2 regions of the Micromonospora sp. CNZ297 genome follow, and region 2 is predicted to be linked to the other one. Evidence: predicted binding sites of a transcription regulator. Region 2 holds the regulator's gene; the other holds the start of a gene.
The links. The regulator HrcA, encoded in region 2, represses chaperone genes, less so after heat shock. The targets are predictions, from matches to a motif close to GGTTNGCACNCTCNNNNNGAGNGTGCNAACC.

Region 1 (11,975 bases), on a different contig from region 2:
CGCCCCGGCGCCGCCGGCCGGGTCGGCCCGCCCACAGCCGCCGCGTCCCGGGCGGTGTCCGCCACCCGGTGCCTGTTGCTCCGCCCGGGGGCGGAGAGCAGCAGCAGCGCCTTGGCGACCGCGCTGGTCAGGTCGTGGTCGGCGTTCTGGATCAGTCCGCGCGCCCCGGCGCTGATGGTGGCCGCCGCCGACTCCGACTCCTCGGCGCCGAGCAGCAGCACCGCAGCCTGCGGGGCACGGGCCAGCACCCGCCGGACGAAGCCGGCGCTGTCCGGACGGGTCAGGGCGGTGTCGGCGAGCACCACGTCCACCGGGCGCTCGGCGAGCCGCAACATCACCTCCGGATCGGAGACGGCCGTCCGGACGACGCCGGACAGCCCGAGCCGCGCCGCCGCGGAGGTCAGATGCTGGGCCGCCAATGGTGTCCGAACGCACACAAGAACACTACGCACAGTGGTCTCCTCTCCGACTCAGAGCAGACCATGCGGAGGTGGGCTCGGGAGGGGGTTCCGGGCAATCATCCGAACTTTTCCGACAGATGGGGCATATGCCGCCGAGTGTCCGAGGTTTTCGATCACAGATGTGTGAGCCGCGGACCGCTCGGGTACCGAGGGGTTCATCCGGAACCGGCATCCCGCGCGGACCGCCGCCCGGTAGCTGGCAACGAACATTCTCCGCGGTGCCGCGCGGGAGGAGGGGTGCTGATGTCGAACGTACGTAGGCTGCCTGGACCGATCGACGAGCTCTGGGACTGGCAGCGGCTCGGAGCCTGCCGTGGCCGCGACAGCGCGCAGTTCTTCCACCCGGACGGCGAGCGCGGCTCCTCCCGGCTGCGCCGCGAGATGGGTGCCAAGTCGGTCTGCCGCGCCTGCCCGGTACGCGCCGAGTGCGCCGCCCACGCGCTCTCCGTACGCGAGCCGTACGGCGTCTGGGGCGGGTTCAGCGAGTCCGAGCGGCTGCGGCTGCTCGCCCTCGGCTGGGAGGACCTGGCCGACCGCCGGCAGACCAAGGTGGACATCGCCCGGCTGGAGGCGCGCCTCGGCCGGCCGCACAACACCGCCGTGCCGGACCAGCGCAAGGTCGCCTGACCGGCTTCACGACCCCCGACGCCGCGCCCCGGACCCCGGGGCGCGGCGTCGTGTCGTCCCGCCCCGGCCCCCCGCGTGATCAACACCAGCTCGGCGAAATGGCCATATCGCGGAGCCTCTGATGCCACCACTTCGGGGAACTGGTGTTGATCTTTCGGGGTGGGGCGGTCGTCAGGTGACCGTGACCCGCACTGTGTGCCAGCCGGTCGCGCCGTCCGGGGCGACCGGGGCGCGCTGTTCCGTCTGGGTCTCACCGGTCGTGTCGGTCGCCCGCACCTGGAGCGCGTGCTCGCCCGGCGTCGCGTCCCACCGCCAGGACCACTGCACCCAGGTGTCCGCCGACACCGCCGGGGCCGGCGTCGCCTCCTGCCAGGGGCCGCCGTCGACGCGTACCTCGACGCGACGGATGCCGCGGTGCTGCGCCCACGCCACACCGGCCACGATCACCGGGCCGGCGGCCGGGCGGCTGCGGGGCCGGGGCGTGTCGATCCGGGACTGCGTCTTGATCGGGCCCTGCACGGACCAGCCGCGCGGCACCCAGTACGCGTCGAAGTCGGCGAAGCTGGTCAGCTCCAGCTCGGTGAGCCACTTGCAGGCCGACACGTACCCGTAGAGGCCCGGCACCACCATCCGCACCGGGAAGCCGTGCTGGATCGGCAGCGGCTCGCCGTTCATGCCGACCGCGAGCAGCGCGTCCCGCCCGTCGCGCAGCACCGAGGTGGGCGTGCCGCAGGTCCACCCGTCGACCGCGCGGCCCACCACCTGGTCCGCGCCCTCCTCCGGGCCGGCCTCGTCGAGCAGTTCCTTGATCGGTACGCCGAGCCAGCGCGCGTTGCCGATCAGGTCGCCGCCCACCTCGTTGGAGACGCAGGCGAGCGTCACGTACCGCTCGACCATCGGGCGGGCCAGCAGGTCGTCGAAGCTCAGCTCGATCGGGTTGCGCACCCGCCCGTGGATCCGCAGCCGCCAGGTGGCCGGGTCCACCTGCGGCACCACCAGCGCCGTGTCGATCCGGTAGAACTCCCGGTTCGGCGTCACGTACGGCGCGAGCCGGGGCAGTGACAGGTCGGCTCCGGCCGGCACCTGCGGGGCGGGCGCGGCCGGGGCGGGCAGCGTCACCGCCTCCCGGGCCGCCGACACGCCGCGCCGCCCGGCCAGCCAGTGCCCGCCCAGCCCGGCCACCGCCGCAGCGCCGGTGAGCAGCCCGGCGCCGCGCAGGAACCGCCGCCGCGACTCCGCGTCATCGTCGTGCCGTACCGGCTCCCAGCCGCCCGGGGTCTTCTCCTCCCCCGCGAGCGCGGCGACCGCCGGAGGCGGCGCCGACGGCGGCCGGTCCGCCGCGTCGGCCCGGTCGCGCCCGGCCTGCTCCCGGCGTGCCGGGCCGGCGCCCAGCGGTCCGGCCACGAACGCCCAGAGCGTCAGCGCGCCGAGTCCGCCGCCGGCCAGGGAGGGCAGCGCGTCGAACGCGTCAGCGCCGGCCCGGGTCAGCGCGGCGGCGACGCCGAGCACGGCGAACGCGGCGACGCCGGCCAGGCCGATCACCAGCCGCCGGGCCGCCGCCAGGCCGAGCAGCGCCCCGAAGGCGGCCAGCAGCAGCGCCGTCCCGACCAGCAGGGCGATCTTGTCGTACGTACCGAAGACGTCGATGGCGAACTGCTTGACCGGCTCGGGTACGAGGTCGACGACGAGTCCGCCGACGGCGACGAGCGGCGCGGACCGGGGACCGGTCAGGACCGCCACGGGCTCGGCGGTGCCGAGTGCCACCACGGCGGCGACGACACCGGCCAGTGCCGCGCGGCGGCGGGAGAGGGTGCTCACGGCGTCCAGTCTGGTCGACCCGCCGGCCCGGCTGCCAATGTCGTCAGCGTTCCGTAAGGGCATACGCGTCAGGGCACACCACCGGGTCGGCGGTGTGCCCTGACGTCGGGCCGTGCGGTCGGGTCAGAAGCCCGGGCCGTGCTGGTGGCCGTGACCGTGCGAGTGGCCGTGGCCACCGGCGGCCGGCTCCGGCTCGGCCGGCTTCTCCACCACGAGGCTCTCGGTGGTGAGCAGCAGGCCGGCGATCGAGGCGGCGTTGCTGACCGCGTTGCGGGTCACCTTCACCGGGTCGATGATGCCGGACTTGGCCAGGTCGACGTACTCGCCGGTGGCGGCGTCGAGGCCGTGACCCCAGTCCTGGGCGACGACCTTCTGCACCACCACGTAGCCGTCGTGGCCGGCGTTCTGGGCGATCCAGCGCAGCGGCTCGACGAGCGCCTTGCGCACGATCGAGACGCCGACCTTCTCGTCACCGGTGAAGCCCAGGTCGTCGTCGAGCGCCGGCAGGATCTGGGCCAGGGCGGCACCGCCACCCGGGACCGTGCCCTCCTCGACCGCGGCCTTGGTCGCGGCGATGGCGTCCTCGATGCGGTGCTTGCGCTCCTTCATCTCGACCTCGGTGGCCGCGCCGACCTTGATCACGGCGATGCCGCCGGAGAGCTTCGCCAGCCGCTCGGCCAGCTTCTCTCGGTCCCACTCGGAGTCGGAGGCCTCGATCTCCTTGCGGATCTGCGCGACCCGGTCGGCGACCTCGGAGGCCTGCCCGCCACCGTCGACGACTGTGGTGTTCTCCTTGTCGACCACGACGCGACGGGCGGTGCCGAGCACCTCCAGGCCGACCTGGTCGAGCTTGTAGCCCAGCTCCGGGGCGACCAGCTCGGCGCCGGTCAGGATCGCCATGTCCTGGAGCATCGCCTTGCGGCGGTCGCCGAAGCCGGGGGCCTTGACGGCGCAGACCTTGACGGTCTTGCGCAGCGCGTTGACCACGAGCGTGGACAGGGCCTGGCCCTCGACGTCCTCAGCGACGATGAGCAGCGGCTTGTTGTTCTGGAGAACCTTCTCCAGCAGCGGCAGCAGCTCCTCGATCGCCGAGATCTTCTGGGTGGTGATCAGGATGTACGGGTCCTCCAGGACCGCCTCCTGCGCCTCCAGGTCGGTGACGAAGTTCGGCGAGATGAAGCCCTTGTCGAACTGGAGACCCTCGGTCACCTCCAGCTCGGTGGTGAGCGCGGAGCCCTCCTCGACGGTGATGACGCCGTCGCGGCCGACCTTCTCCATCGCCTCGGCGATCAGGTCGCCGATGGCGGCGTCCTGCGCGGAGACGGTCGCGACGTGCGCGATCGACTCCTTGCCGGCGACCTCGACGGCCTTGCCGAGCAGCGCCTCGGAGACCTTGGCGGCCGCCGCGTCGATGCCCCGCTTCAGGCCGGTCGGGTTGGTGCCGGCGGCCACGTTGCGCAGGCCCTCGCGGACCATGGCCTGGGCCAGCACGGTGGCGGTGGTGGTCCCGTCGCCGGCGACGTCGTTGGTCTTGGTCGCCACCTCCTTGACCAGCTGCGCGCCGAGGTTCTCGTACGGGTTGGTGAGCTCGATCTCCTTGGCGATGGTCACGCCGTCGTTGGTGATCGTGGGCGCACCGAACTTCTTGTCCAGGACGACGTTGCGCCCGCGCGGGCCGAGGGTGACCTTCACCGCGTCCGCGAGGGCGTTGACACCGTGCTCGAGCAGGTGCCGGGCGTCGTCCGAGAAGCTGAGGATCTTCGCCATCAGTATCCCTTCGAAGCGACGTTGCCCCGGCCCGGCGAGCCGGACCGGGGCAACGACACTGATCGGTTGCTTACTTCTCGATGACCGCGAGGACGTCGCGGGCGGAGAGCACCAGGTACTCCTCGCCGGCGTACTTGACCTCGGTGCCGCCGTACTTCGAGTAGAGGACGGTGTCGCCGACCTTCACGTCGATCGGCACGCGGTTGCCCTTGTCGTCGATCCGGCCCGGGCCGACAGCGAGGACGGTGCCCTCCTGCGGCTTCTCCTTGGCGGTGTCGGGGATCACGATGCCCGAGGCGGTGGTGGTCTCGGCCTCGTTCGCCTGGACCACGATGCGGTCCTCGAGCGGCTTGATCGCAACCTTGGTCGCGGTAGTCACGGGCATACCCTCCCGGGTACTTGGTGTCGTTGCCGGCCGGCATGCCGACCAGCGTCAATCTGCCACATGCCACCGGGCGGGGCCGTCGTCGCGGGTGCCGGTCCGCCTGGCGCTCAACCCCCGGGCACGAGGCTCGGGCGTTGGCACCCTCAGGGTGAGAGTGCTAATCGCAGGTTATTCCTCGGCTAGCACTCCGTCAAGGAGAGTGCCAACGCGTCGCCCTCCGTGTCGCGCCGGAACCGGGCCGGGAGAATGAGCGCGTGGATCTCGACCAGCTCGCCGCGCTGCGTACCCCCGAGGGGTCGGCCGCGCTCGCCGCGGCCGAACGGGTGGCCGGCGGCGACCCGCTGGCGGCGGCTGCCGCGCTGCGTTCGGCCGGAATCCCCGGCGGGCTCGCGGCGGCCGCACTCACCCAGGCCGAGCTGCGCCGCCGGGCGGCCGGCAAGTTCGGCGCGGCGGCGGCCGGGATGTTCCTCACCCGGGCCGGGCTGGAGCAGGCCACCCGCCGCGCGGTCGCCGACCGGCGCGCCGCGCGGCTGCGGGCCGCGGGTGTGACCACGCTGGCCGACCTGGGGTGCGGGCTGGGGGCCGACGCGCTCGCCGCGGCTCGCGCCGGCATCCGGGTGTACGCGGTGGAGGCCGACCCGGTGACCGCCGCGATGGCCGCCGCGAACGCCGAGGCGGCCGGGCTGACCGACCTGGTGACCGTCGAACGCGGTGACGCCACGGCGTTCGACGCGACAGGGGTCGACGCCGTGTTCTGCGATCCGGCGCGGCGGCGGGCCGGCACCGGGCGGCGTGTGTTCGACCCGAACGCCTACTCGCCGCCGTGGGACTTCGTCACCGGCCTGGCCGCGCGCGTGCCGCGCACAGTGGTGAAGGTGGCGCCCGGGCTGGACCACGCGCTGATCCCGGCCGGCGCCGAGGCGGAGTGGGTGAGCGTGGACGGCGACCTGGTCGAGGCCGCGCTCTGGTGCGGCGAGCTGGCCGAGGTCCCACGCCGCGCCACCCTGCTGCGCGAGAAGGAAGGGCCCCTTCTTAACGCCTCCGGTAGTAAAAGGGGCCCTTCCTATCACCTCACCGGGACCGGTGCGCAGGAGGCGCCGGTGGGACCGGTGCGGCGGTTCCTCTACGACCCGGATCCGGCCGTGGTGCGCGCGCACCTGGTCGCCGAGCTGGCCGCCGACCTCGACGCCACGCTCGCCGACCCGTCGATCGCCTACCTGTACGCCGACGAGGCCCGGCCCACGCCGTTCGCCCGCTGCCTGGAGATCACCGACGTGCTGCCGTTCTCGCTGAAGCGGCTGCGCGCCCTGCTGCGGGAGCGGCGCGTCGGCCGGGTCGAGATCCGCAAGCGCGGCTCGGCGCTGGAGCCGGAGAAGCTGCGCCGCGACCTGCGGCTGTCCGGTGACGAGGCGGCCGGTCTGGCGCTGACCCGGGTGGCCGGCGACCCCACTGTGCTCGTCTGCCGGCCGGTTCCGCCCGGCGGTTGACCCCGGCTCACGTTTCCGGCTCGCGGTGTCGCGGCGCGCGGGTTAGCTTGAGCCCGTGGCGGGCCCTGGCACTCCGGCGATCGCGTTGCTGAGCAAGCGGAAGATCGCCCACAGCACCCACACCTACGACGTCTCGCCGGACGCGCCGAACTACGGCGCGCTCGTGGCGACCGCGCTCGGCGTGGCGCCGGAGCGCGTGTTCAAGTCGCTCGTCACCGAGGTCGACGGCGGGCTGACGGTGGCGGTGGTGCCGGTGACCGGCGAGCTGGACCTGAAGGCGCTCGCCGCCGCGGCCGGCGGCAAGCGGGCGACGATGGCGGAGCGCACGACGGCCGAGCGGGCGACCGGATACGTCCGCGGCGGCATCAGCCCGCTCGGGCAGCGCAAGCGGCTACCGACTGTCATCGACGCCTCCGCGCTGACGCACCCGACGGTGTACGTCTCGGCGGGTCGCCGGGGGTTGCAGGTGCAGCTCGCGCCGACGGATCTGGTGGCGCTCACCGGGGCGACGACGGCGTCGATCGCCACTGCCTGAGCGGCTCGTGACGGTACGTGTGGGAGCGTTTCCGGAACGCGCTCTCCCGGCGGTGTCCCGCGGGTGACAACCGCGTTGCTGAATTGTTACCGCCGCCAACAAACTTCCGACCTCGGCAGTCTTGCGGCGCATGGGAAGCGGGGAATACGTTGCCGGGCACAACAAAACATCACCACTCCCCCACCTCCGAAAGGACCCTGCACATGCGCAAGGGCTTCCTCACCTTCGCGGCCGTCGGTCTTCTCGCGACCGGCAGCATGGCCGCCTGCGGTGACAACGGCGGTTCTTCCGACGAGGCCGGCGGCTCCAACGCCAAGAAGCCGAAGATCGGCGTGATCCTGCCGGACAGCAAGTCCTCCGCCCGCTGGGAGGGCGCGGACCGCAAGTACCTCAAGGCGGCGTTCGACGCGGCCGGCGTCGAGTCCGACATCCAGAACGCGCAGAACGACAAGACCGCGTTCCAGACCATCGCCGACCAGATGATCACCAACGGCGTCAACGTCCTGATGATCGTCAACCTGGACTCCGGCACCGGCAAGGCCGTGCTCGACAAGGCCAAGTCGCAGGGCGTCGCGACCATCGACTACGACCGGCTGACCCTGGGCGGCTCCGCCCAGTACTACGTCAGCTTCGACAACGAGGCGGTCGGCAAGCTCCAGGGCGAGGGCCTGAGCAAGTGCCTGACCGACAAGGGCGTCAAGAACCCGTCGATCGCGTACCTCAACGGCTCGCCGACCGACAACAACGCCACCCTGTTCAAGAACGGGTACGACTCGGTGCTCAAGCCGAAGTTCGACTCGAAGGAGTACACCAAGGTCGCCGACGACTCGGTGCCGGCCTGGGACAACGCGCAGGCCGCCACGATCTTCGAGCAGCAGCTGACCAAGGCCGGCGGCAAGATCGACGGCGTGCTCGCCGCCAACGACGGTCTCGGCAACGCGGCCATCTCGGTGCTGAAGAAGAACAAGCTCAACGGCAAGGTTCCGGTGACCGGTCAGGACGCCACCAAGGAGGGCCTGCAGAACATCCTCGCCGGTGACCAGTGCATGACTGTCTACAAGGCGGTCAAGAAGGAGGCGGACGCCGCCGCCGAGCTGGCCATCGCGCTCGCCAAGGGTGAGCGGAAGGACACCGGCCAGACGGTCAAGGACCCGGAGGGCGGCCGGGACGTGCCGTCGGTGCTGCTGGAGCCCAAGGCCATCTACAAGGACAACGTCAAGGACGTGGTGGCCGACGGATACGTCACCAAGGAAGAGCTCTGCACCGATGCCTTCGCGAAGCTCTGCACCGACGCCGGCGTGAGCTGACCCACCCGCCTCAGGCGGCGCCGCCCGGCACGGGGTTTCCCGTGCCGGGCGGCGCCCGCGCCGGACGGGATCCGAGACCTCCCTCCGCCCAAAGGAGAACCCCGTGTCCGCAACCCCCCTGCTGGAGCTACGCGGGATCGACAAGAGCTTCGGTCCCGTCCAGGTGCTGCGTGACGTCGCCTTCGCCGCGCACGCCGGCGAGGTGACCGCGCTGGTCGGCGACAACGGCGCCGGCAAGTCGACCCTGGTCAAGTGCATCAGCGGCATCCACCCCACCGACGCCGGCGAGTTCGTCTTCGACGGCCGCCCGGTGACCATCAACAGCCCTCGGGACGCCGCCGCGCTCGGGATCGAGGTCGTCTACCAGGACCTCGCGCTCTGCGACAACCTCGACATCGTGCAGAACATGTTCCTCGGCCGGGAGAAGCGCAGCGGCATCGTGCTCGACGAGCCGACCATGGAGCAGATGGCCGCCGAGACGCTCGCCGGCCTGAGCGTGCGCACCGTGAAGTCGCTGCGCCAGCACGTGGCCAGCCTCTCCGGCGGCCAGCGGCAGACCGTGGCCATCGCCAAGGCCGTGCTCTGGAACAGCCGGCTCGTCATCCTGGACGAGCCGACCGCCGCACTCGGCGTCGCGCAGACCGCCCAGGTGCTGGAGCTGGTCCGCCGGCTGGCCGACAACGGCCTGGCCGTGGTGCTCATCTCGCACAACATGAACGACGTCTTCGCCGTCTCCGACCGGATCGCCGCGCTCTACCTCGGCCAGATGGTCGCCCAGGTGAAGACCACCGACATCACCCACTCGCAGGTGGTCGAGCTGATCACCGCCGGCCGCTCCGGCAGCCTCGGCCTCACCGGCGAGCCGGGCGGCAACGGCGCCGCGCCCGCCGACACCACTCCAGGAGCCGTCCGATGACCGCCATCGTCGTGAAGAAGGAAGGCCCGGCCGGCGTCACCCCGACACCGACCGTCGGCAGCCACGTGAACAACTACTGGCGCCGGGTACGCGGCGGCGACATCGGTGCGCTCCCCGCCGTGGTCATGCTCGTGGCGCTGGCGGTGGGCTTCTCGATCGCCCGCCCGTCGTTCTTCACCGCCGGCAACCTGGCGAACCTGTTCACCCAGGGCGCGGCGGTCACGCTCATCGCGATGGGTCTGGTCTTCGTCCTGCTGCTCGGCGAGATCGACCTCTCCGCCGGCTTCGCCAGCGGCGTCTGCGCCGCGATCCTGGCCAACGTGGTGACAGTGCTCGGCTACCCCTGGTACGTGGCGGTGCTCTCCGCCGTCGTCACCGGTGTGGTGATCGGCACCGTGCTGGGCCTGCTGGTCGCCAAGGTCGGCATCCCCTCCTTCGTGGTCACGCTCGCCGGGTTCCTGGCCTTTCAGGGCGTGGTGCTGACGCTCATGGACGAGGGCGCCAACATCGCGGTCCGGGACGACGTGCTCGTCGCGATCGCCAACCGCAACCTCTCCCCCGTGCTGGGCTGGTCGCTCGCAGCCGTCGCCGTCGCCGGGTACGCGGCCGTGCAGTTGCTGCGGCACCGCAACCGTGCCGCCCGCGGCCTGCTCACCGATCCGATCGCGGTGGTCGCCGCGCGGATCGCCGGTCTGGCCGTGATCCTCGGCGTGGCGGTCTACGTGCTCAACCTGGAGCGCAGCCGCAACGTGCTCGTCGTCTCGCTCAAGGGCGTGCCGATCGTGGTGCCGATCATCGCGATCCTGCTCGTCGTCTGGACGTTCGTGCTCCAGCGCACCAGCTACGGGCGGCACATCTACGCGGTCGGCGGCAACGCCGAGGCGGCCCGCCGGGCCGGCATCAACGTCGACCGGATCCGCATCTCCGTGTTCATCATCTGCTCCTCGATGGCCGCGATCGGCGGCATCGTGGCCGCCAGCCGGGCCAACTCGGTCGACCCCAACACCGGGGGCAGTAACGTACTGCTCTACGCCGTGGGCGCGGCGGTGATCGGCGGCACCAGCCTCTTCGGCGGCAAGGGCCGGGTCCTCGACGCCGTGCTCGGTGGCGCAGTGGTGGCGGTCATCGACAACGGTATGGGACTGATGGGATACAGCTCGGGCGTCAAGTTCGTGGTCACCGGCGTGGTGCTGCTCGCCGCGGCGACCATCGACGCGCTGTCGCGTCGGCGGGCCGCCGCCACCGGCACGCGCTGACCCGGGGTACGGGAACACCATGGCAGTGGCAATGCGCGCGGGCCCCAGTCAGGACGAGATCCGTCGGCAGAACCTGGGCGCATTGCTCCGCTATGTACACGTCCACGGCGCCACCACGCGGGCCGAGCTGACCACAGCGCTCGGCCTCAACCGCAGCACCATCGGCGCGCTGACCGCGGACCTGGCCGGCGCCGGTCTGGTCAGCGAGGGGACGCCGAAGGAGACCGGCCGGGCCGGACGACCGTCACTCGTCGTCCGGCCCGAGTCGGGGCGGGTCTACGCGTACGCGTACAGCGTCGAGGTGGACCGGCTGCGGGCCGCGCGGGTCGGGCTCGGCGGTGAGGTGCTCGACCGCCGGGAGATGGACCGGCCGCGCAACCTGGTCGCCGGGGAGGCCGCCCCGCTGCTCGCCGGCGCGGTCAAGGAGATGCACCAGTCGGTGCCGCCGGACGCGATCTGCGTCGGCGCCGGGGTGGCCGTGTGCGGCATGGTCCGCCGGGAGGACGGGCTGGTCCGGCTCAGCCCCACCACCGGCTGGGTGGACGAGCCGATCGGTGCGGCGCTCGCCGTCGAGCTGGGGATAGACGTACCGATCACGGTGGGCAACGTGGCCGACGTGGCCGCGTACGCCGAGCACGCCCGCGGCGCGGCGGTCGGCTGCGACAACGTCATCTACATCTACGGCGACGTCGGCGTGGGCGCGGGCATCATCGCCGGGGGCCGGCGGCTGAGAGGGCACGGCGGCTACGGCGGCGAGGTCGGCCACATGGTGGTGGTCCGCGACGGGGTGCGCTGCGACTGCGGCCGGCGCGGCTGCTGGGAGACCGAGATCGGCGAGCACGGGCTGCTGCGCGCCGCCGGCCGGTCCGAGGCGCGTGGCCGGGACGCCCTGCTCGCCGTCTTCGACGCCGCCGACCGCGGCGACGCCCGCGCCCAGACCGCGGTACGGCAGGCCGGCGACTGGCTCGGTTTCGGCGTCGCGAACCTGGTGAACATCTTCAACCCGGAGATGGTCATCTTCGGCGGCACCATGCGTGACCTCTACCTGGCCTCCGCGGCGCAGGTACGCAGCCGGCTCAACTCCAACGGGCTGCCCGCGTGCCTGGAGCACGTACGGCTGCGTACCCCGAAGCTCGGTGGCGACGCGGCGCTGATCGGCGCCGCCGAGCTGGCGTTCGAACGACTCCTCGCCGACCCGCTGAACTGATCGGCCCGCCGATCCGTACCAGTGTGCGGACGGGCGGCCGGCTTGCGCGGCCGTCCACGACCCCGCGTACCGGTCCGGACCGAGGAGGCACCGCAACCATGGCATCGCTGGAATCCGCACGCCGCAAGCTGGCGCACCGGGTGGTACTGCTGCTCGCCGCGCTGGGCGCGGGGATCGGCGTCATTCCCGGGACGGCACAGGCCGCACCC
Region 2 (11,975 bases):
GAGGGCGTTGTCGGCGGGGGCGCCGGTGATGGTGATCTCGTTGCCGCGGACGTGGACGTCGCTGTCGATCGAGCGCTCGACGAGCCGCAGGATCTCGTCGCCCGCGCCGAGCAGGTTCACCATGATCTTCTGGTCGGGGACCGTGATCCTGGTCTGCACACGCGGCGTGCCGGGAGGTGGGGTGCCGGTCATAGGTCGGGCCGTCGGGCCCTGCGCCACCTGCTCTCCGCTTCTCGGGCGCCGGGCCCTGCCGGCGCGGCGTTCGGTTACCTCCATCGTATCGGGTCGGCACCGTACGCACCGCGCCCATTTCCGGTGGCCGGCGGTCAGTCGCCGGCGCGGAAGTCGTACCCGTCGAAGGTCTCCTGGGTGCGGGTGAAACGGTAGGTCGCCCAGTGCATCCGGACCACCACGCCCCGTTCGTCGCGGGTCAGCCGCAGCAGCTCCCCCACCTCGCGGCCGGAGACCGTGCGGAACACGTCCGGCCGGTCCGGCAGCGGCGCGAACACCGCCGGCGGCTTCCCGGCCGGGTCGTCCGCGCCACGTGCCCGCAGCGTCCCGTCGTGCCAGGAGAAGACGTACTCGAAGCCCTCGCCCCACCAGCGGCCCGGCACGCCGCGCAGGTGGTCCGGCGCGGGCGGGCCGGGACGCCACGGCTCGATCTCCGCCGGGTCGTGCTCGGCGGCGGCGGCGAGCAGCCGGTGTGACAGGTCGAACACCTCCACGCCGGTGCCGGACGAGCCGAGCACCGCGACGCCCATCGCCCCGGCGGTGCCCTGCCCGCCGCGCCGCCCGTAGACAGCGGCGAGGAATCCGGGCATCGCGCCGTCGTGACCCACGTGGATCACCCGGTCCGCCTGCGGGACCAGGATCAGCCCCAGCCCGAAGCCGGCCGACCAGACCGACTCGTCGGTGGGCGTGAGCGGCCAGCGCATCTCCTCGACAGTCGTCGCGGCGAGCACCGCGCCGTCCGGGTCCACCGCCGCCGGGTCGGCCAGGAACGCGGCCCAGCGGGCCATGTCCGTCGCGGTGCTCCAGAGCTGCGCGGCGGGGGCCACCGCGCCGAAGTCGGCGGGTGGTTCCGGGTGGGCCTCGTCGGAGTACGCGTCGACCAGGAACCCGGTCGCGGCCCGCTCGGTCGGGTACGGGCCGGTGGCGGTCAGCCCGAGCGGGGTGAGCACCCGGTCGGCCAGCACCTCGGCCCAGGTGCCGCCACGCAGCCGGGCGACCGCCTCGCCGAGCAGCGCCAGGCCGAGGTTGGAGTAGTGGAAGCGCCGGCCGGTGGGCAGCACCCGCTCGACCCGGGCCAGGTCGGCCAGCAGTTCGTCGACGGCCGGGGCGCGCAGGCTGTCCCACACGTCGCCGTGCGGCTCGCGTTGCAGGCCGGCGGTGTGCGACAGCAGCCGGCGTACTGTCGCGTCGCCGTGCGCGGGCAGGTCCAGGTGCCGCCCGATCGGGTCGTCCAGGTCGAGCAGGCCCTCGTCGCGGCACTGCATGACGAGCACCGCGGTGAAGGTCTTGGTGACCGAGCCGATCCGGAACACCGTCTCCGGCCCCAGCGGGGTGTCGTTGCCGGTGTCGCCCACGGCGCAGGTCCATAGCGGCCGGTCGGCCCGGTGCAGGGCGGCCGACACCGCCGGGATCCGCCCGGTGGCCTGCGCCTGGCGCACCATCCGGCCGAGCCGGTCGGAGACGTCGGTCATCGGCAGAGCATCGGGCCGAGCGGCGCGCCGCCGAGCAGGTGGGCGTGCACGTGGAAGACCTCCTGGCCGCCGTACGGGCCGGTGTTGAACATCAGCCGGAACCCGTCCACGGTCAGGCCCTCCTCCTCGGCGACCACGGCGGCGGTCTGGAGCACCTCGCCGGCCAGCTCGGGCGCACCCTGGGCCAGCGTGGCCACGTCCGCGTAGTGCTCCTTCGGGATCACCAGCACGTGGGTGGGCGCCTTCGGGTCGATGTCCCGGAAGGCCAGGGTGGTGGGGGTCTCGCGGACGATGGTGGCCGGAATCTCCCCGGCGACGATCCGGCAGAAGAGGCAGTCCATCGCAGCAGTGTAAGGAGGGGCCCCTGCTTAACGCCTCCGGTATGGGACGGGGCCCTTTTTAACAGTCTGGCCCGGTGCGGCAGGATGGCCGCCATGTCGGGACGGGCGGTGCTGGTGACGGGGGCCTCGCGGGGCATCGGGCGGGCGGTGGCGCGGGCGTTCGCCGCAGGTGGAGACCGGGTGGCGATCCACCACCGGGACTCGGCCGAGCTGGCCGAGCGGCTGCGCGCCGAGTTGCCGGGTGACGGGCACGTGGTGGTCCGCGCCGACCTGGCCGACGCCGACGCGGTACGGACCATGGTGGACGAGGCGGCCCAGCGGCTCTGCGGCCTCGACGTACTCGTGAACAACGCCGGGGTGTTCGGGCCGGCCGATCCCCCGCACCCGGTCTTCGAGAGCAGCTACGAGCAGTGGCGGGCGCGCTGGCGGGAGGTGCTCGACACCAACCTTGTCGGCGCCGCGAACGCCGCCTGGTGCGCCGCGCAGCACATGCGCGAACGCGGGGGCCGGATCGTGAACGTCTCGTCCCGGGGCGCGTTCCGGGGCGAGCCGGCCAACCCGGCTTACGGGGCCAGCAAGGCCGGGATGAACGCGATGGCCCAGTCGCTGGCGGTGGCCCTGGCGCCGTACGGCATCGCTGTGGCGTGCGTGGCGCCCGGCTTCGTCGAGACCGACATGACGAACGAGCACCTGAAGAGCGAGCGGGGCGAGGCGGTACGCGCCCAGTCCCCGTTCCACCGGGTGGCCCGGCCGGAGGAGATCGCGGCGGCGGTGCACTGGCTGGCGAGCCCCGAGGCCGAGTGGGCCGCAGGCACCATCATCGACATGAACGGCGCCTCCTACCTCCGCTCCTGACCCCCACGCCCTCCGCGATCTTGCACTTTCGGCCCCCACAAAGCGTCGAAAAAGGGGCGCAAGGCGGGCCGAAACTGCAAGATCAGCGCGCCGGGAGAACGCGGGCGGGGAACGAGGGCGCGGGTTTACCAGTGGGTCAGGCGGGTGGCCAGGACCGTCAGGGCTGCCACGCCAGCCGTGGACGTGCGCAGGACCGACGGGCCCAGGCGGACCGTACGGGCGCCCGCGTCGGCGAACGCGGCCAGCTCGTGGTCGGCGATGCCGCCCTCCGGGCCCACCACCAGCACGATCTCGCCGGTGGCCGGCAGGTCGACTGTGGTCAGCCGGTCGTGGGCACCCTCGTGCAGCACGAACGCGCCGGCCGCACCGGCGATCCGGCGGGCCACCGAGGCGGTGGACTCGTCGGGCGCGCCGGCCACCACCGGCAGCCACGGGCGGCGGGCCTGCTTGGCCGCTTCCCGGGCGGTCGCGACCCACTTCTGCCGGGCCCGTCCGCCCCGGTCGCCGCGCCACTGTGCCACCGAGCGGGACGCCGCCCACGGCACGATCTCGTCCACGCCGACCTCGGTCATCGCCTGCACGGCGAGTTCACCCCGGTCGCCCTTGGCGATGCCCTGCACCACGACGAGCCGGGGTACCGGCGCGTCCGCGTACCCCCGGCTGGTGACCCGCAGGTCGAGCGTGCCGCGGCCGACGGCGGTGACCACCGCGGCGGCGGTGCCGCCCCGGCCGTCGGCGAGCACCAGTTCCTCGCCGGCGCGCAGCCGCTGCACGGTGGCCGCGTGGTGGCCCTCCGGGCCGTCCAGCGTCAGCGTGTCACCGGTGGGCAGCGCCTCGACCAGGAACAGCGGGGCGGACACCTCAGGCGTGCCCGTTGAAGGCGTCGCGCATCCGGGAGAAGAAGCCGCCCTGCTTGGTCAGCTCGGCGACCTCCTCGCCGCGGGTCTTGGCGAAGTCGCGCAGCATCCGCTCCTGGTCGGCGTCGAGCTTGGTCGGGGTACGCACGTCCAGGTGCACGTAGAGGTCGCCCCGGCCGGTGCCGCGCAGGTGCGGTACGCCCCGGGCGCGCAGCCGCATCGTGCTTCCGGGCTGGGTGCCGGGCTTGACGTCGACCGTCTCCTCGCTGTCCAGCGTCTTGATGGTCAGCCGGGTGCCCAGCGCGGCCGCGGTCATCGGCACGGTGACCCGGCAGTGCAGGTCGTCGCCCTTGCGGGAGTAGACGTCGTGCGGCCGCTCGTGGATCTCGACGTAGAGGTCACCGGCGGTGCCGCCACCCGGCCCGACCTCACCCTGCTGGGCCAGGCGGATCCGCATGCCGTCCTCGACCCCGGCCGGGATCTTCACGGTGAGTGAGCGGCGGGTGCGCACCCGGCCGTCACCGGCGCAGGTCGGGCAGGGGTGCGGGATGGTGGTGCCGTAGCCCTGGCAGACGGTGCACGGCCGGGCGGAGACCACCTGGCCGAGGAACGTCCGCTGCACCGACTGCACCTCGCCCCGGCCGCCGCACGCCTCGCAGGTGGCCAGGTGGGTGCCGGCGGCGGTGCCGGCGCCGGAGCAGGTGGTGCAGAGCACGGCGGTGTCGACGGTGATCGGCGCCTCGACGCCGAACGCGGTCTCGTTGAGGTCCAGCTCCAGGCGCAGGATCGCGTCCGCACCGGGGCGGGTACGCGGACGCGGCCCCCGGCTGCCGCCCGCGGCGCCGCCGAAGAACGCGTCCATGATGTCCTGGAAGCCGACGAACGGACCGGCGCCGCCCGGGCCGCCGGGACCGCCCATGCCGCCGCCGCCCGGGGCGAGCGGGTCGCCACCCAGGTCGACGATCTGCCGCTTCCGGTCGTCCGAGAGGACCTCGTACGCGGCGTTGATGTCCTTGAACTTCTCCTGGGCCTCCGGGTCCGGATTGACGTCCGGGTGGAACTGCCGCGCCAGCTTGCGGTAGGCGCGCTTGATCTCGTCGTCGGAGGCGTCCCGGCTCACGCCGAGAATGCCGTAGTAGTCCCTGGCCACTGCGTTAGGTGTCCTCATGTTCGTCTCGCGTCGCTCCGGTCGTCGGCCGGAACCGGCCGTCGGCCCTGACTGGTCAGTTCTGGGCCAGCAGTTCGCCCACGTAGCGTGCCACGGCCCTCACCATGGCGATATTGCCGGGGTAGTCCATCCGGGTCGGCCCGAGCACGCCGAGTCCACCGACGATCGTGCTGCCCGGTCCGTAGCCGGTGCTGACCACCGAGGCGGCCCGCAGGTTGTCGAATTCGTTCTCGTCGCCGATGAGCACCCGGGTGGTGCTCGGCTCCGTCTCACCGATCAGCTTGAGCAGCACGACCTCTTCTTCGAGCGCTTCCAGGATGGGCCGCAGCGAGCCCTGGAAGTCGAGCAGGCCGCCCCGGGTGAGGTTGGCCTGTCCGGCCAGCGCGAGGCGCTCCTCGTGCCGTTCCACGAGCGTCTCCAGCAGCACGGTGGAGAGCGTGGTCATGGCCGGGCGCAGATGCGGCGCGGACTCCTCGACGAGCGCCTGCACCAGCGGCGGCGTCTCGGCGAGCTGGCTGCCGACGAGCTTCTCGTTCACCAGCCGGCGCAGGTCGGTCACGTCGTCGGCGGGCACCGGGGCGGGCAGCTCGACCAGCCGCTGCTCGACCCGGCCGGTGTCGGCGATCATGACGACCATGAGCCGGGTGGTGGAGATCGGCACCAGCTCCAGGTGGCGCACCTTGGAGCGGGCCAGGCTCGGGTACTGCACCACTGCCACCTGCCGGGTGAGCTGGGCGAGCAGCCGGACCGTGCGGTGCACCACGTCGTCCAGGTCGACGGCGCCGACCAGGAAGCGCTCGATCGCCCGGCGCTCGGCCGGGCTGAGCGGCTTGACCCGGGACAGCCGGTCGACGAAGAGGCGGTAGCCGCGGTCGGTGGGCACCCGGCCGGCACTGGTGTGCGGCTGCCGGATGTAGCCCTCCTCCTCCAGCACCGCCATGTCGTTGCGCACGGTGGCCGGCGAGACGCCGAGCTGGTGCCGCTCGACCAGGGCCTTGCTGCCGACCGGTTCCTGCGTGGCGACGTAGTCCTCGACGATCGCGCGCAGCACGGCGAGTTTGCGGTCGTCGAGACCCATTCCCCACCTCCTGACGCACCTCGGCCGGGCCGGCACGCGGCATCCGCCGGGCGGCTGGCACTCGACTGTAGCGAGTGCCAGTCTACGTCGGCACCCCCGCCGGCGCGATGATCGCCCGACGGACCTGCGGTGCGGCCCACCACACAGCGCCGCCCACCAGGGCCGAACAGCCGGTCATCGTCGGTCTGTGTCGCTCTGGTGCGAGTTGACCGGTGCCCCTACCGTGGCGACCATGACAGAACCTCCTCGCCCTCCAGGGGCAGGGGACTCCGGCCCCCAGCCCGACCCGTCGGCGCCCTACGGCTCGTCGCCGGGCAGCGAACCGCCCACCGCTCCACTGTCCGGGGCGCCGGGCGCCGGCGGGTATCCCCCGCCCGGTGACTATCCGCCTCCGGGCGGCTACCCGCCCCCCGGTGGTTACCCTCCGCCGGGCGGCACGCCCGGCTACGGCGCCGGCTACCCCGCCGGTGGCGGGTACGGCCCCGCCGCGTACGCCAACAACGACGAGAAGACGTGGGCCCTGGTGGCGCACTTCGGTGGCGCCGCGGGTGTCATCGTCGGCGGCGGTCTGCTCGGCTGGGTCGCCCCGCTGATCGCGATGATGACCCGCGGTCAGCAGTCGCCGACGGTCCGCGCCCACGCGGTCGCGGCGCTGAACTTCCAGATCACCTGGACCATCGCCAGCGTGCTCGCCTGGGTGATCACGGTCATCACCTGCGGGATCCTGTTCTTCGTCCCGATGCTGGTCTGGCTGGTGCCGCTGATCTTCGGAATCATCGGCGGGGTCAAGGCCAACGAGGGTGTGCTCTACCGCTACCCGATGACCTACAACTTCATCAAGTGACACCGCCGGCCGGCCGAGGGGGCGGCCGGCCGGTGCCGGTCACGGCAGCAGGTCGCGTACCACCGCGTCGGCCAGCAGCCGGCCGCGCAGCGTCAGCACCACAAGCCCTCGCGCGTACGCCCCGGCGTCGAGCAGCCCGGCGTCCCGGGCCCGCTCGGCGCCCGCCCGGCCGGGCTCGTCCAGCACGTCCAGCGGCAGCCCGGAGGCGAGCCGCACCCGCAGCATCACGTCCTCCATGTGCTGCTCGTCCGGGGTGAGCTGCTCCCGGGCCAGCGCGGGCGAGGCGCCCTCGGCCAGCCGGGCCGCGTACGCGCTCGGGTGCTTGACGTTCCACCACCGCACGCCGCCGACGTGGCTGTGCGCCCCCGGGCCCAGGCCCCACCAGTCGGCGCCGGTCCAGTAGAGCAGGTTGTGCCGGCACGCCGCCGCCGCCGACCGGGCCCAGTTCGACACCTCGTACCAGGAGAAGCCGGCCTCGCCGAGCGCGGCCTCCGCAGCCAGGTAGCGGTCCGCCGCCACGTCGTCGGAGGGGTACGGCAGCTCGCCGCGGCGCATCCGCGCGGCCAGCCGGGTGCCGTCCTCCACGATCAGGGCGTACGCGCTGACGTGGTCCACGCCCGCGTCGACCACCTGGGCCAGCGAGGCGGCGAAGTCGTCTGCGGTCTCGCCCGGCGTGCCGTAGATCAGGTCCAGGTTCACGTGCTCGAACCCGGCGTCGCGCGCCTCCAGCGCGGCGGCGGTGGCCCGGCCCGCGCTGTGCCGCCGGTCCAGCACCGCGAGCACCCCCGGCGCGGCGGACTGCATGCCGAGCGAGATCCGGGTGTACCCGGCGGCCCGCAGCGTCTTGAGCGACTCCGGGCTCACCGACTCGGGGTTGGCCTCGGTGGTCACCTCGGCGTCGGCGGCCAGCCCCCAGACGCGGTCGATGCCGTCGAGGATCCGGGCCAGGTCGTCGGCGGGCAGCAGGGTGGGCGTGCCGCCGCCGACGAAGACCGTGTCGACCCGGGGTGGCGGCGAGTCGCCCAGCACCCGGGCGGCCAGCGCCAGTTCGGCCAGCACCGAGTCGGCGTACGTCTCCCGGCTCGCCCCGCCGCCCAGCTCCGAGGCGGTGTACGTGTTGAAGTCGCAGTAACCGCACCGGCTGGCGCAGAACGGGACGTGGACGTACACGCCGAAGCCGCGCGCGCCGACGGCGCGACGGGCGGTGGCGGGCAGCGATCCGTCGCGCGGGACGGGTTCGCCTTCTGGAAGGACGCCGGGCATGGCCACTAGTGTGCCCGGCATGACCTCTCCGGACGCTCTCGTGCGAGTCGCCACGGCCCGTGGGGTGACCACCCTCACCCTGGACAGCCCGCACAATCGCAACGCGCTCTCGACGCCCCTGATGACCCAGCTGCTGGCCGGGCTGGCCGACGCGGTCGCCGACGACGCGGTACGCGCGATCGTGCTCGACCACACCGGCCCGGTCTTCTGCTCCGGCGCCGACCTGAAGGAGACAGCCGCCGCGTACGCCAGCGGCACGGTGCCCGCCGGGATGCTCGGCGACGTGCTGGTGGCGGTGCGGGAGTGCCCGAAGCCGGTGGTGGCGAAGGTGGCCGGGCCGGCCCGGGCCGGCGGGCTGGGCCTGATCGCCGCCGCCGACCTGGCGGTCTGCGCGCAGGAGGCGACGTTCGCGTTCACCGAGGTGCGGATCGGCGTGATCCCGGCGGTGATCTCGGCGACCGTGCTGCCCCGGCTGGGCCAGCGGGCCGCCGCCGAGCTGTACCTGACCGGCGACACGTTCGACGGCCGCCGCGCCGCCGAGATCGGCCTGGTCACCGCAGCGGTGCCGGCCGACGAGCTGGACGCCGCCGTCGAGCGCTACTGCGCCTCGCTGGTGAAGGGCGCCCCGGGGGCGCTGGCCGGGGCGAAGGAGCTGCTGCGCCGGCCCGCCGGTCCCGACCTGCGGGCCGAGATCGCCGAGTTGGCCGCCCTGTCGACCGGGTACTTCCTCTCCGACGAGGGACGCGAGGGCGTCATGGCGTTCCGGGAGAAGCGTCCCGCCGCCTGGGTGCCCGCCGGAGACTGAGGTTCGCGGCGGGCCCCGCGGGAGCCCCATTGCGGCCGAGGTGGGGCCCGCCGGTCGGCCGAGACCCGCCGTGGCGGGTGGGACGTACGCTTGTCGGACTGTCGGGACAGGGGGTGCGGGTGCGGACGCGAGCGGCGATCGTGGCATCTGGGGTGGCGGTGTGCGTGCTGGCACTGCTCGCGGTCTACGTCGTGACCAAGCAGTTCGGCGAGCACCTGCGGCTCCCCCTGGCCAGCCGGACCTGCACCGTGAAGGCCGACGGCGAGGTGGTGCTCGGCGCCGACCAGATGGCGAACGCGGCCACCATCGCGGCCATCGGGATGCAGCGCCGGATGCCCGAGCGGGCGGTGGTGGTGGCGCTGGCGACCGCCTACCAGGAGTCGCACCTGCGCAACATCGCCCACGGCGACCGCGACTCGCTCGGTCTGTTCCAGCAGCGCCCGAGCCAGGGCTGGGGCAGCCCGGAGGAGATCCAGGACCCGCGGTACGCGGCGAACAAGTTCTACGCCGCGCTGAAGAAGGTCAAGGGCTGGGAGCGGATGCGGATCACCGACGCCGCCCAGCGGGTGCAGCGGTCGGCGTTCCCCGAGGCGTACCAGAAGTGGGCGGACGAGTCGGAGGTCCTCACCCGCGCGTTGCTCGGCCACGCGACCGGCGCGGTGGCCTGCACGGTCAGCTCGCCGCCGACGATGCGCGGGCCGGCTGCCGCCAGCGCCGTGCTGGAGAGCCTGTCGCTGGACTGGGGGCTGCCCCGGCTGGCCACTGCGACGGACCTGACCGCGCTCACCGTGCCGGCGGGCGACGACCGCAACGGCTGGCGGTACGCGCACTGGCTGGTCTCGCACGCCGACGATCACGGCGTGAAGAAGGTCCGCTTCGGCAACCTGGAGTGGACCGCCGCGCAGGGCTCCTGGGCCCGGGTGAAGGGCGACCCGGCCACCGAGGTGCGGGCCGAGGTGTTCGCCGCGGCCTGACCGGCCCGCCGGGTCAGCCCTTCACGGCTCCCGCGACGAGGCCGGAGACCATCCGGCGCTGCACCAGCAGGAAGAAGACGATCACCGGCAGGGTGAACAGCGTGGACGCCGCCATCACCGAGCCCCAGGCGGTGTCGTCCCGGCCGAAGAAGAACGTCATGGCCACCGGCAGCGTGTACTTCTGCTGGTCGTTGATGAAGGTCAGCGCGAAGATCAGCTCGTTCCACGCGGTGATGAACGAGAAGATGCTGGTGGCGACCAGGCCGGGCGCGACGAGCGGGAACAGCACCTTGCGGAACGTCTGGGCCCGGCTGGCGCCGTCGATGGCGGCGGCCTCCTCCAGTTCCTTCGGCACCGCGGCGACGAAGCCGCGCAGCATCCAGACCGCGAACGGCAGCGAGAAGCCGAGGTACGTGAGGATCAGGCTGGGCAGCGTGTTGTAGAGGCCGAGCCGCTGGATCATCAGGAACAGCGGGATGACCAGCGCCTCCAGCGGGATCATCTGCACCACCAGCAGCATGATCAGGAACGTGGTGCGCAGCTTGAACCGGAACCGGGCCACAGCGGTCGCGGCGAGCAGCGCGACCAGCCCGCTCAGCAGCACCGTCGCCAGCGCGACGAGGGCGCTGTTGAGGAAGAAGTCGGCGAACGTGACGCCCGGGATCAGGTTGCCGGTGAGGATCTCCCGGTAGTGCTCCAGCGTCGGCTCCGCCGGCACCGGCCGGGGGGTGGACGAGAAGATCTCCCGGTTGGGCTTCAGCGAGGTCGCCACCATCCAGTAGACCGGGAACGCGGCGAAGAGCGCGACCAGCAGGCCCGCGCCGTTGAGGGCGATCTTCTTCATCATTCGTCCTCCTGCCGCAGCACCATGCGGACGTACAGGGCGGTCACCACGAGCAGGATCACGGTGAGGATGACCGCGATGGCCGAGCCGAGGCCGTACTTGGGCGGTGGTGAGAACGCCTCCGCGTACGAGTAGATCGACAGCATGAACGTGGACCGGTCCTGGGTGCCGCCGGCCAGCACGAACTGCTGGGTGAAGACCTTGAAGTCCCAGATCGTGGAGAGCACCACGAGGATGCCGAAGACCGGCCGCAGGACCGGGAACGTCACCGACCAGAAGACCTTCCACGGCCCGGCGCCGTCGACCCGGGCCGCCTCCTGCAACTCCGTCGGCACGCTCTTGAGCCCGGCCAGGACGCTCACCGCGATGAACGGGAACGAGTGCCAGACCACCACGAGCGTCAGGATGGCGAAGAACAGCAGCGGGTCGTTGAACCAGCCGTACCCGGTCCAGTCGCTGCGCCCGAACAGCGCCGTCGAGAGCCCGTCCGGGAGCTTGTTGAACAGCCAGGTGACCAGGCCGCTCGTGTCGTCGAAGATCCACTTCCAGACGATGGTGCCGGTCAGCGCCGGGGTGGCCCAGGCGAGCATCACGCAGCTCGCCACGAACGTGGCCATCTTCTTGCCCAGGCGGTTGAGCAGCAGCCCGACCAGCGTGCCGAGGATCATCGTGAGCGCCACGTTGGCGAGCGCGAACAGCACCGTGTTGCGCAGCACCGTACGGAAGAACGGGTCGCCGAGGATCTGCGCGTAGTTGGCCAGGCCGACCCACGGCCACTCGCGGTCGCCGCGCAACTGCCGGACGCTGTCCAGCTTGTGGAAGGACATCCACACGACCTGGCCGAGCGGCCAGAGCAGCAACACGGCGATGATCGCCAGGCAGGGCAGGAGGAGCAGGTACGGAAGGTGGTCCACCCGGCGACGGCGCCGCCGCGCGGGGGTCTCCCGCGCGGCGGCCTCGCCGGTGGCCTCGGTCAGCGTGGTCACTTGGCGTTGAGGATGCTTTCCATCTCGGTGGCCGCGTCGGCGGTGGCCTTCTCGACCGTCTTCTGGCCCTTGATGACCGAGCTGTTCATCGCCTGGGTCACCGTCTTGGTCCGGCTGACCTCGACCCACTTCGGGGTGAGCGGGGTCAGCTTGGTGTTCTGGATGGCGGTGGCGAACGCGGCCATCACCTTGTCACTGGCGTAGTCGCCGCTGCTCACCAGATCCTGGTAGACCGGGAAGAAGCCGAGGCTGCTGGC

Region 1: groES (co-chaperone GroES) is a predicted target of HrcA. The motif match lies at 5,191-5,221, and genes of this name have one in related genera.

What each region holds. Positions count from the first base shown of each region.
Region 1 covers NZ_VISU01000002.1:565,984-577,958, forward strand. The annotation lists gene FB454_RS06065 (helix-turn-helix transcriptional regulator) at 1-452, opposite strand, end outside; gene FB454_RS06070 (WhiB family transcriptional regulator) at 705-1,088, shown strand; gene FB454_RS06075 (sulfite oxidase) at 1,260-2,969, opposite strand; gene groL (chaperonin GroEL) at 3,030-4,673, opposite strand; gene groES (co-chaperone GroES) at 4,744-5,058, opposite strand; gene FB454_RS06090 (THUMP-like domain-containing protein) at 5,313-6,545, shown strand; gene ybaK (Cys-tRNA(Pro) deacylase) at 6,601-7,080, shown strand; gene FB454_RS06100 (sugar ABC transporter substrate-binding protein) at 7,284-8,387, shown strand; gene FB454_RS06105 (ATP-binding cassette domain-containing protein) at 8,491-9,303, shown strand; gene FB454_RS06110 (sugar ABC transporter permease) at 9,300-10,559, shown strand; gene FB454_RS06115 (ROK family protein) at 10,591-11,766, shown strand; gene FB454_RS06120 (DUF4142 domain-containing protein) at 11,865-11,975, shown strand, end outside.
Region 2 covers NZ_VISU01000009.1:54,869-66,843, reverse strand. The annotation lists partial or broken gene FB454_RS35410 (PhoH family protein) at 1-192, opposite strand, end outside; gene FB454_RS17660 (serine hydrolase domain-containing protein) at 327-1,703, opposite strand; gene FB454_RS17655 (histidine triad nucleotide-binding protein) at 1,700-2,044, opposite strand; gene FB454_RS17650 (SDR family NAD(P)-dependent oxidoreductase) at 2,138-2,899, shown strand; gene FB454_RS17645 (16S rRNA (uracil(1498)-N(3))-methyltransferase) at 3,025-3,759, opposite strand; gene dnaJ (molecular chaperone DnaJ) at 3,761-4,906, opposite strand; gene hrcA (heat-inducible transcriptional repressor HrcA) at 4,980-6,002, opposite strand; gene FB454_RS17630 (DUF4870 domain-containing protein) at 6,235-6,846, shown strand; gene hemW (radical SAM family heme chaperone HemW) at 6,886-8,109, opposite strand; gene FB454_RS17620 (enoyl-CoA hydratase-related protein) at 8,129-8,914, shown strand; gene FB454_RS17615 (hypothetical protein) at 9,028-9,888, shown strand; gene FB454_RS17610 (carbohydrate ABC transporter permease) at 9,902-10,735, opposite strand; gene FB454_RS17605 (carbohydrate ABC transporter permease) at 10,732-11,718, opposite strand; gene FB454_RS17600 (sugar ABC transporter substrate-binding protein) at 11,715-11,975, opposite strand, start outside.